DNA from 3 places in the Geobacillus sp. C56-T2 genome. Region 3 is predicted to be linked to each of the others. Evidence: riboswitches for the same ligand, from Rfam matches in the RefSeq annotation. Region 3 holds a riboswitch; each other region holds the start of a gene.
What was found. Region 3 has a riboswitch for S-adenosylmethionine ahead of metK (methionine adenosyltransferase). Riboswitches for the same ligand answer to the same signal wherever they lie in the genome.
Positions count from the first base shown of each region.

Region 1: linked by a shared signal. The riboswitch ahead of GC56T2_RS06605 (hypothetical protein) and the one ahead of metK (methionine adenosyltransferase) in region 3 are both predicted to bind S-adenosylmethionine.
Region 2: linked by a shared signal. The riboswitch ahead of GC56T2_RS04360 (methionine biosynthesis PLP-dependent protein) and the one ahead of metK (methionine adenosyltransferase) in region 3 are both predicted to bind S-adenosylmethionine.

Region 1 is NZ_VJWB01000001.1:1,294,771-1,298,049, forward strand. Features, by position in the region: gene opp4A (oligopeptide ABC transporter substrate-binding protein) at 12-1,796, shown strand; SAM riboswitch class I at 1,847-1,951, shown strand; gene GC56T2_RS06605 (hypothetical protein) at 2,018-2,353, shown strand; gene GC56T2_RS06610 (VOC family protein) at 2,380-2,763, shown strand.
Region 2 is NZ_VJWB01000001.1:839,368-842,646, forward strand. Features, by position in the region: gene GC56T2_RS04350 (YjcG family protein) at 1-341, opposite strand, end outside; gene GC56T2_RS04355 (alpha/beta hydrolase) at 379-1,107, opposite strand; SAM riboswitch class I at 1,293-1,403, shown strand; gene GC56T2_RS04360 (methionine biosynthesis PLP-dependent protein) at 1,744-2,847, shown strand; gene metC (cystathionine beta-lyase) at 2,851-3,279, shown strand, end outside.
Region 3 is NZ_VJWB01000001.1:2,801,677-2,804,955, forward strand. Features, by position in the region: gene GC56T2_RS13920 (gamma carbonic anhydrase) at 183-713, shown strand; gene metK (methionine adenosyltransferase) at 909-2,123, opposite strand; SAM riboswitch class I at 2,245-2,359, opposite strand; gene pckA (phosphoenolpyruvate carboxykinase (ATP)) at 2,546-3,279, shown strand, end outside.

The DNA.
Region 1 (3,279 bases), 1.5 Mb from region 3:
GGGAAGAAAATGTGAAGAGAAAATGGCTGGCGGCTCTCGCCGCGCTCTTGCTCGTGCTCGCCGGGTGCACGGGCAAATCCGACACAACGAGCGGAAAGGGCAACAACAACGAAAAACCGGCGGCTCAGAAGGAAGACATCAGCAAATTCCCGATGACGGTGAAAAACGACGGGAAAATCATCGATGGCGGCGTGCTGAAATACGGCCTTGTGTCCGATACGCCGTTTGAAGGAACGCTCAGCTATGCGTTCTACACGGGAGCGCCCGACGCGGAGATTTTGCAATTTTTTGACGAGTCGCTTTTCCGGACGAACGGCGACTATGAGATTACGAATGACGGCGCTGCCACATACGAGTTGTCCGAAGACAAAAAGACGATGACGATCCGCATCAAAGACAACGTCAACTGGCATGACGGCCAACCGGTGACCGCCGAAGACTTGGAGTATGCGTATTTGGTCATCGGCCATAAAGATTACACCGGCGTCCGCTATGGCGATGCGCTCATCCAAGGCATCGTCGGGATGGAAGAATATCATAGCGGCAAAGCGGATAAAATTTCCGGCATTAAAGTCATCGACAAAAAGACGTTGACGATCACATGGAAACAGGCCAATCCGTCGGTGTTGACCGGCATTTGGGCGTATCCGCTGCCGAAGCATTACTTGAAAGACATTCCGATCAAAGACTTGGCGAAATCGGATAAAATCCGGAAAAACCCGATCGGCTTCGGACCGTTCAAAGTGAAGAAAATCGTTCCGGGCGAGTCGGTCGAGTTTGTTCGCAATGATGACTACTGGGCCGGCAAACCGAACTTGGAAGGCGTCATTTTGAGAGTCGTCAGCCCGCAAGTCGTCCTGCAAGCGCTGAAAAAAGGCGAAATTGACGTCGCCGAGTTCCCGACCGACCAATATTTGAACGCGAAAGGGACGAAAAACATTCAGTTTGTCGGCAGAGTGGACTTGGCATACAACTATATCGGCTTTAAACTCGGCCATTGGGATGCGAAAAAGCAGGAAAACGTCATGGACAATCCGAAATTCCAAAACAAAAAACTGCGCCAGGCGATGGCGTACGCCATCAACAACCAAGAGGTGGCCGACCGCCTGTATCATGGTTTGCGCTTCCCGGCGAACACGCTCATTCCGCCGTCGTTCCCGGGCTATCATGACAGCTCCATCAAAGGGTATACGTACAATCCGGAAAAAGCGAAACAATTGCTGGATGAAGCCGGATATAAAGATGTGGATGGCGATGGCCTCCGCGAAGATCCGAACGGCAAAAAATTCAAGATCAACTTCTTGGCAATGAGCGGCGGGGACATCGCTGAACCGTTGGCTAAATTTTATATGCAATGCTGGAGAGATGTCGGCCTCGATGTTCAGCTTGTGGACGGACGTTTGGCGGAGTTCAACTCCTTCTATGATATGGTCGAAAAAGACGATCCGAAAGTGGACGTTTACGCAGCCGCGTGGGGGACGGGCACGGACGTCGATCCATACGGATTGTATGGACGGAACGTCATGTTCAACTACTCGCGCTGGGTGAATGAGAAAAACGATGAACTGTTGGAAAAAGGCCATTCTGAACAGGCGTTTGACAAAGAATATCGCCGGAAAATTTACAGTGAATGGCAAAAATTGATGAACGAAGAAGTTCCGGTCATTCCGACGTTGTATCGTTCGGCCATTTATGCCGTCAACAACCGCGTCGCCAACTTCACGGTCGATCCGAGTTCGAAACTGACGTGGAAAGATGTCGGCGTCACGTCCGAGCAGCCGGAAGTCGAACAATGACGATTGCCGCCTCTGATGATGTATGATAAGATAGAAGACAAATTGCATACGTCTTATCAAGAGTGGGCGAGAGAACGGGCTTGATGACCCCACAGCAACCTGCCGCTGGCAAGGTGCTAACACCCGCAAAGCGATGTCGCTTTGGATGATAAGAACGGCCACCCCCTTTCGCGTCATTCCGAGGCGGAAGGGGGGTTTTTGATGATGGGAGGTGAGGGGGCGTGGCGGAACGACTGTCGCTGCGCGCTTGCATGGCGGCGCATTTGCCGGCGGCGACGTTTGCCGTTCACGTCATGCGCTGCGTGCGGACGGAGCTCATCCGGTTCGATCGCCGGGCGGTCGTGCATGTCGACCGCGGGGACGGCTATGTCCACTTGTATGGGGAAGCGCAAGGGACGATGATTTCCCTCGTGCTGACGAACGATGAGGTGGAGGAATGGAAAGCGGAGGGGCCGTACGCCCTTGACCGCTATCTATGGCAGGAGCTAGGAAAAAAAGGCATTTTTCCACCGCGAATGACCCCGTATTTGCGGGCTGTGTTTTCCATTGAATCGTAGAACATGAGAGAAAGGAAGAACAGCGAATGGCAGTCAAAAAATTTGAACACGTCGGCATCCAAGTGAAAGATATCGAAACATCGAAAGCATTTTATCAAAACGTCGTCGGCCTCGAGCTGCTCAGCGAGATGATTCATACGAATGGGACGATGAAACTGGCGTTTTTGGGGCTTGACGGCCAAGTCATCGTCGAACTCATCGAAGGATACAATCCGGATTTGCCGACGGAAGGAAAAGTGCATCACGTCGCATTTACGGTCGAAGGCATTGAGCAGGAGAAAGAGCGGCTCGTGTCGCTTGGCGTTCCGCTCGTTTGGGAGGACATTACCGAGCTTCCGAACGGGGCGAAATATTTGTTTTTCCTCGGCCCGGACGGGGAATGGATCGAATTTTACGAGCCGGAACGATAAGAAGAATGAAAACAGGCGGCCCGCGATTTTGCATCGATCGGGCTTTGGGCGCCAGAGCGTGGCTGGCGCCTCTTTCTATTTTCTTGCCTTGACCGCACGTCGATCGGTGGCATAGAAGACCGGTGAAAAACCGCTGTCACACACCAATCGGTGGCCTTTTTACTCAGAAAAGTTCCATGGGCAGTGTGATCTCCCTCCACCTAGGGGTGAAAACCTCGCGCCAGTGCGGCATTTTCACGGAAAGTTCCGTGGGCAACGGGTTGCCCTTCATCCGGGGATGAAAATCCGCGTCAGTCCTGCATTTTCACAGAAATGGGTGGCCAGCTGTATTTTTCCCGAAATCACCAGCCTTATAGGTCCTGTCAGCTTCGTTTTGCACGGATGGCAGTCCGTGTATGGGCTGACATTCGGGAACGATTCCTGATGGAGCCGCTTCGTTGTTCATGACGCTCATTGTGGCATGGACAGCAACTTTGGGGCGAAAAGTGCGCTTTAGGGGTCGAGGCCTTTCCGATT
Region 2 (3,279 bases), 2.0 Mb from region 3:
GGCACGAACACAAACTCCGGCTGCCCGGAAAACAAGCCGCTGTGCAGCTGCTCATGAAGGCGTTCAAGCACGTCGTTTGGCTCCACTTTCAAATAAATGACGTTGCTGGTCGGGTAAAACGAGCTGAATTTCGTCACTTCGATCGGAATCGGAGGCGTTTTCGCTGCGATGCGACGCAGTTCCTTTGTCATCGCTTTCAACTGTTCCTCGTCCGCCTCAAACGGATATTTCAATGTAATGTGCGGCGGGATGAGGGCGTAATGGCTGTCATACCGTTTCCGGTAGGAGTTGGCGAAATCTTGGATTCGTTTGGACGGAAAGATGACAATGCCGTATTTCATTTCAATTCCCCTCCTTGAGATGGTTATCGTTGGACGGCTACAGCGTCAAAATCGTCGATAGCGCCCGAGGCACATCGGGCTGCCAATGCGTCCACGCATGGCCGCCGGCAAACTCATGGTACGTATAGGCAAACCCTTTTTCGACCAACAAATCCCGCGCCTTTCGATTCGGGGTCACAAAGTCGCGCACTTGTCCGTCTGTCGTTTTTACAGCCGTTTCTTCCGAGCCGACGGAATGGTAAATGGCGAGCAGCGACGGATCGCGGAATGAGCGAATGAGCGCCAAGAGCGAATCATCGATGTAGGGAGACTGCATGGCGATTTTTCCGAATGTATGCGGATACAACAGTCCGGCGGTCAACGATACGGTCCCGCCGAGCGAATCACCGATGAGCGCCCGGCCTTTGCCCATTTGATACGTTGGCAGTTCGCGGTCCAAAAACGGAACGAGTTCATGGGCTAGAAAGCGGAGATACGCTCCGTGCTTCGTTCCCGATGGATGATACTTTTCATAGCGGTCGTTTACATTCCGATACGGAATACCGACGACGATCGTGCGGTCAATCGTGCCGTTGGCCATTAACGTTTCGACAGCCGTTTTCATTTTTCCGTACATAAAGTAATCTTTGCCGTCTTGAGCGATTAGTAAAGAATATTTGTAAAGCGGAGAAAAATTGCTTGGCAAATAGACGAGCAGTTCGATTTTCTCCTGAAGCTCCCCGCTATATAGCGCGTAATCGCGCATCGTTCCTGCTGTCATGACCATCCTCCAGTGAAAGCGCAAGTTCATCTGTTATTGTAACATATTTGTACAAAAAATGTTAATCAAGGGCTCGAATTTTTTGTGAATTTGCCGAGTGATGCGCAGCGAAAAAAAGACTTGCAAAAATCGCTGGAATGCGTTACATTTCTTAATAAATAAAATTGCAACAAAATTGAATACCCATCCTGTTCTTATCGAGAGAAGCGGAGGGAACTGGCCCAATGAAGCTTCAGCAACCAGCCGCCCGGCGGCCAGGTGCTAAATCCAGCGAATTGAGCATTCAATTCGGCAGATAAGAAGAAGCATGACCATTGTGTATGGAAAAGTCTTCTTCTTGGAAGACTTTTTTTATTTTCCTTTGTTTCGGCGGCCGTTTTGCCGACCTGTGAGGCAGGGCGGCAGCGAAGCGCTCGGCTGTCGAGAAGGCCAGTGATTTAGTGCAAAATGCTGCTGAGTTCCACCTATTTCTCAATTAGAGAAACTTCAAAGAATCAGCTTTCTTTTCTGAATGAAAATGCCTCCAATTGGTGTGTGACAGCGGTTTTTCACCGGCCTTCGAGACAAGCAGCGAAGCGTTTGGGCGCTGCGGCCGCCGGTCGTTGGGCAAGAGGAATTTTTTTGCAGAAGGAGAGAGATGAGATGGAGAAACTGGAGACGTTGTTAGCGCAAATCGGAAACCGGAGCGAAACCGTGACAGGAACGGTCAACCCGCCCGTCTATTTTTCGACCGCCTACCGCCATGCCGGCATCGGGGAATCGACCGGGTTTGACTACATCCGCACCGGTAATCCAACGCGCAAAATTGTTGAGGAGGCGATCGCAAAGCTGGAAGGCGGCGATCAAGGCTATGCGTTCAGCTCCGGCATGGCCGCCATTCAGACGGTGCTCGCCTTGTTTGAGAGCGGAGATGAGTTTCTCGTATCGGCCGACCTTTACGGCGGCACGTACCGGCTGTTTGAGCGCGGCTGGCGCAAGTACGGTCTTCGGTTCCATTATGTCGATTTTTCCGATCTCGATGCGGTGGAAGCGTGTATCAGCGAAAAAACGAAGGCGATTTTCTTGGAAACGCCGACAAACCCACTGATGCACGAGACCGATATTTCCGCGGTCGCCCAGCTTGCCCAACGGCACGGGCTATTGTTGATCGTGGATAACACGTTTTACACCCCGGTGCTCCAGCGCCCGATCGAACAAGGAGCCGATATCGTCATCCACAGCGCCACGAAATATTTAGGCGGCCATAACGATGTGTTGGCCGGCTTGGTCGTTGCCAAGGGAGAAGCGCTTTGTCAACGCTTGGCCGAGTACCATAACGCCATCGGCGCCGTCTTGTCCCCGTTTGACTCTTGGCTATTGATCCGCGGGATGAAAACGTTGGCGCTAAGGATGCGCCAGCATGAAGAAAACGCCAAGCGCATCAGCGCCTTTTTGCGCCAACATGAAGATGTGACCGACGTCTTATATCCAGGAAGAGGTGGGATGCTGTCGTTCCGGATTGCCGATGAAAAGTGGGTGAACGGATTTTTAAAAAGCTTGCGCCTTATTACGTTCGCGGAAAGCTTAGGCGGGGTTGAAAGCTTTATTACGTATCCGGCGACACAGACGCACGCGGACATTCCGGAAGACATCCGCATCCGAAACGGCGTCTGCAACCGGCTGCTCCGCTTCTCGGTCGGCATTGAACACGCCGATGATTTGATCGCCGACTTGGCGCAAGCGTTCAAAAACATGAAAGAGGTGTGAGCGATGGAACGGGAATGGTCGTTTTCGACAAAACTGCTCCATAACGAATGGAAAGTCGACCGCGCAACCGGGGCGGTGAGCGTGCCGATCCAGCACGCCTCCACGTTCCATCAGTTTGATTTCGACTCATTCGGAAAATACGACTACAGCCGCTCTGGCAATCCGACGCGCGAGGCGCTTGAGGAGACGATCGCCGCCTTAGAAGGCGGTGTGCGCGGGTTCGCGTTCGCCTCGGGCATGGCCGCCATCTCCACGGCGTTGTTGCTCCTGTCCAAAGGCGACCATGTGCTCGTAACCGAAGACGTCTACGGCGGCACGTACCGGATCGTCACCGAAGTGCTGAGCCGATTCGGCATTGACTATACGTTCGTCGATATGACCGATCTCAAGGCGGTGGCGGAAAACATCCGGCCGAACACGAAAGTCATTTAT
Region 3 (3,279 bases):
AAATGCTTTGTCTATTAGTATTGCCAGCCCCACCGCCTTCACAAACCGCCGCAGTGCGCGTTCATCGGCGAGCGGGGACACACAGACTACATCATTCATCATCGACAAGCGCGTGCAAAACAGCGGGATACCGTTGTACAATACTTGATGAACAAGATTGCCATAGAAAGGAACGAACGACGATGATTTATCCGTACAAAGGCAAAATGCCAACCATTGCTCCATCCGCCTTCATCGCCGACTATGTGACGATCACCGGCGATGTCACGATCGGCGAGGAGACGAGCGTCTGGTTTCACACCGTCATCCGCGGCGACGTGGCGCCAACGATCATCGGCAACCGGGTCAATATCCAAGATAACTCAATTTTGCATCAAAGTCCAAATAATCCGCTCATCATTGAAGACGGCGTGACCATCGGCCATCAAGTCATTTTGCACAGCGCCATCGTTCGCAAAAACGCCTTGATCGGCATGGGATCGATCATCCTCGATGGCGCCGAAATCGGCGAAAGCGCGTTTATCGGTGCCGGCAGCTTGGTGCCCCCCGGCAAAACCATCCCGCCGAACGTGCTCGCCCTCGGACGGCCGGCGAAAGTGGTGCGCGAGCTGACCGAGGACGATTTCCGCGAAATGGAACGCATTCGCCGCGAATATGTCGAAAAAGGACAATATTACAAGGCGCTCCAGCAGCAGCGGACCAACCGTCCGTAACGAGCCGGCTTCTTGCTCGGTCGCCAAGCCGCGCGACGGGACGCACCCCAACCGCCAGAAGAACAAAGTCCGGATGCGCCATCAAGACCAGCCGCGTCTTCTTGGCGAGACCACACTTCTTTTTTGAAGCAAGCGAGCCATGAAAACGAACAAGAGGGCGGCCAGCTATCGCCTGCAGGCCACCCTCTTGTTTCTTTATTGCTTGCTCGCCAACGCCAGCGCTTGTTCTTTCAACAAGGCAGCTTTGTCGGTGCGCTCCCACGGCAAGTCGATGTCCGTGCGCCCGAAATGGCCGTAAGCGGCCGTTTGTTTGTAAATCGGACGGCGCAAGTCAAGCATTTTAATGATGCCGGCCGGACGAAGGTCGAAGTTGTTGCGCACGACTTCAATTAAAATGTTTTCAGACACTTTGCCGGTGCCGAACGTATCGATCGAAATCGAGACCGGGCGGGCGACGCCGATCGCGTAGGCGAGCTGCACTTCGCACTTATCGGCGAGCCCGGCCGCGACGATGTTTTTCGCGACATAGCGGGCCGCATACGCCGCCGAGCGGTCGACTTTCGTCGGGTCTTTACCCGAGAACGCGCCGCCGCCATGACGGGCGTAGCCACCGTACGTGTCAACGATGATTTTCCGCCCCGTCAGCCCGGCATCCCCTTGCGGACCGCCGATGACGAACCGGCCGGTCGGGTTAATGAAGTAGTTCGTGTTCTCATCCAACAGCTCCGTCGGAACCACTGGCTTGATGACATGTTCTTTAATGTCACGTTCAATTTGGTCTTGAGTAATGTCCGGATGATGTTGCGCAGAAACGACGATCGTGTCGACGCGCACCGGTTTGCCGTTTTCATCGTATTCGATCGTCACCTGCGTTTTGCCATCGGGACGCAAATACGGCAACACGTCCGTTTTGCGCACTTCCGCCAAGCGGCGCGCCAAACGATGGGCGAGCGAAATCGGCAGCGGCATCAGCTCTTCCGTTTCATTGCAGGCAAACCCAAACATAAGCCCTTGGTCGCCGGCGCCGATCGCTTCAATTTCCTCATCCGTCATCTGACCTTCGCGCGCCTCAAGCGCCCGATCTACTCCCATCGCGATGTCCGGCGACTGTTCGTCAATCGACGTGAGCACGGCGCACGTGTCGGCGTCAAATCCGTATTTCGCGCGCGTATAGCCGATTTCGCGAACCGTATCGCGGACGATGCGCGGAATATCGACGTACGTCGACGTCGTAATTTCCCCGCTCACGAGCACCAGCCCGGTCGTGACGCTTGTTTCACAAGCAACGCGGGCGTTCGGGTCTTTTTCCAAAATGGCATCCAAAATCGCATCGGAAATTTGGTCGCAAATTTTGTCCGGGTGTCCTTCGGTTACAGACTCTGAAGTAAACAAGCGGCGTTTGGCTGACATTCGGCTCATTTCCTCCTCTTGACGTAATGTGGCGATACGGAACTCGTTTCCCTTGGCAATATAAAAAAACCTTTCCTGTCACGGCGAGGAAAGGTCATTGCAATCGGATTGCTTCCTTTCACTCTTATCGTTCAAGGACTGCGCCTTGCCACAGGTTAGCACCATTTCACACATGTACAGTTGTGACGGTTGCTGGGCTTCATCGGGCCTGTCCCTCCGCCGGCTCGGGATAAGAGTATCCGTTCAATGACTTATCATATCGCAACAAACGAACGGAAGTCAACCATACAAAACATTTTTTTATTGTTCAAAAAATGAGGAAAAATAAGTCCGAAAAACCTTCACAATTAGTATGGACTATTAATAAAAATGTGTTATACTATTTTCAAAAGTGATTCCAATAAAGAAGGCAGGTTTTGAACATGGGGATTGCCAATATGACGAATAAACTCGATCTCTTGCTGCAAAAACCGTACGTCCACCACCAACTGTCCGTCGCAGAACTCGTTGAAAAAGTGCTGCAGCGAAAGGAAGGCCGGCTAACGCATACCGGCGCCGTCGCCGTCACGACCGGCAAGTACACGGGGCGGTCGCCGAAAGACAAATACATCGTGGAAGAGCCGTCAACGAAACAAACGGTCGACTGGGGAACGGTCAACCAGCCGATGGCGCCGGAAACGTTTGAAAAACTGTACGACAAAGTGCTCGATTATTTGTTAAAACAAGAGGAACTGTTCGTCTTTAAAGGCTTTGCCGGCGCCGATCCGAAATCCCGGCTGCCGATTCAAGTCGTCAATGAATTCGCCTGGCACAACTTGTTCGTCCATCAGCTGTTCATCCGGCCAAGCGCTGAAGAGCTCGCCGCGCATGAACCGCAATTCACTGTCATTTGCGCGCCGAACTTTAAAGCCGACCCGAAAGTTGACGGCACGCGCTCGGAAGCGTTCATCATCATCTCGTTTGAACGGCGCACCGTGTTGATCGGCGGCACCGAGTATGCCGGCGAAATGAAAAAATCGATCTTCTCGGTGATGAACTATTTGCTGCCGGAACAAGGCATCCTGCCGATGCACTGCTCGGCCAACGTCGGCCAGGAAGGCGACGTCGCCCTCTTCTTCGGCTTGTCAGGAACCGGGAAAACGACGCTCTCCACCGA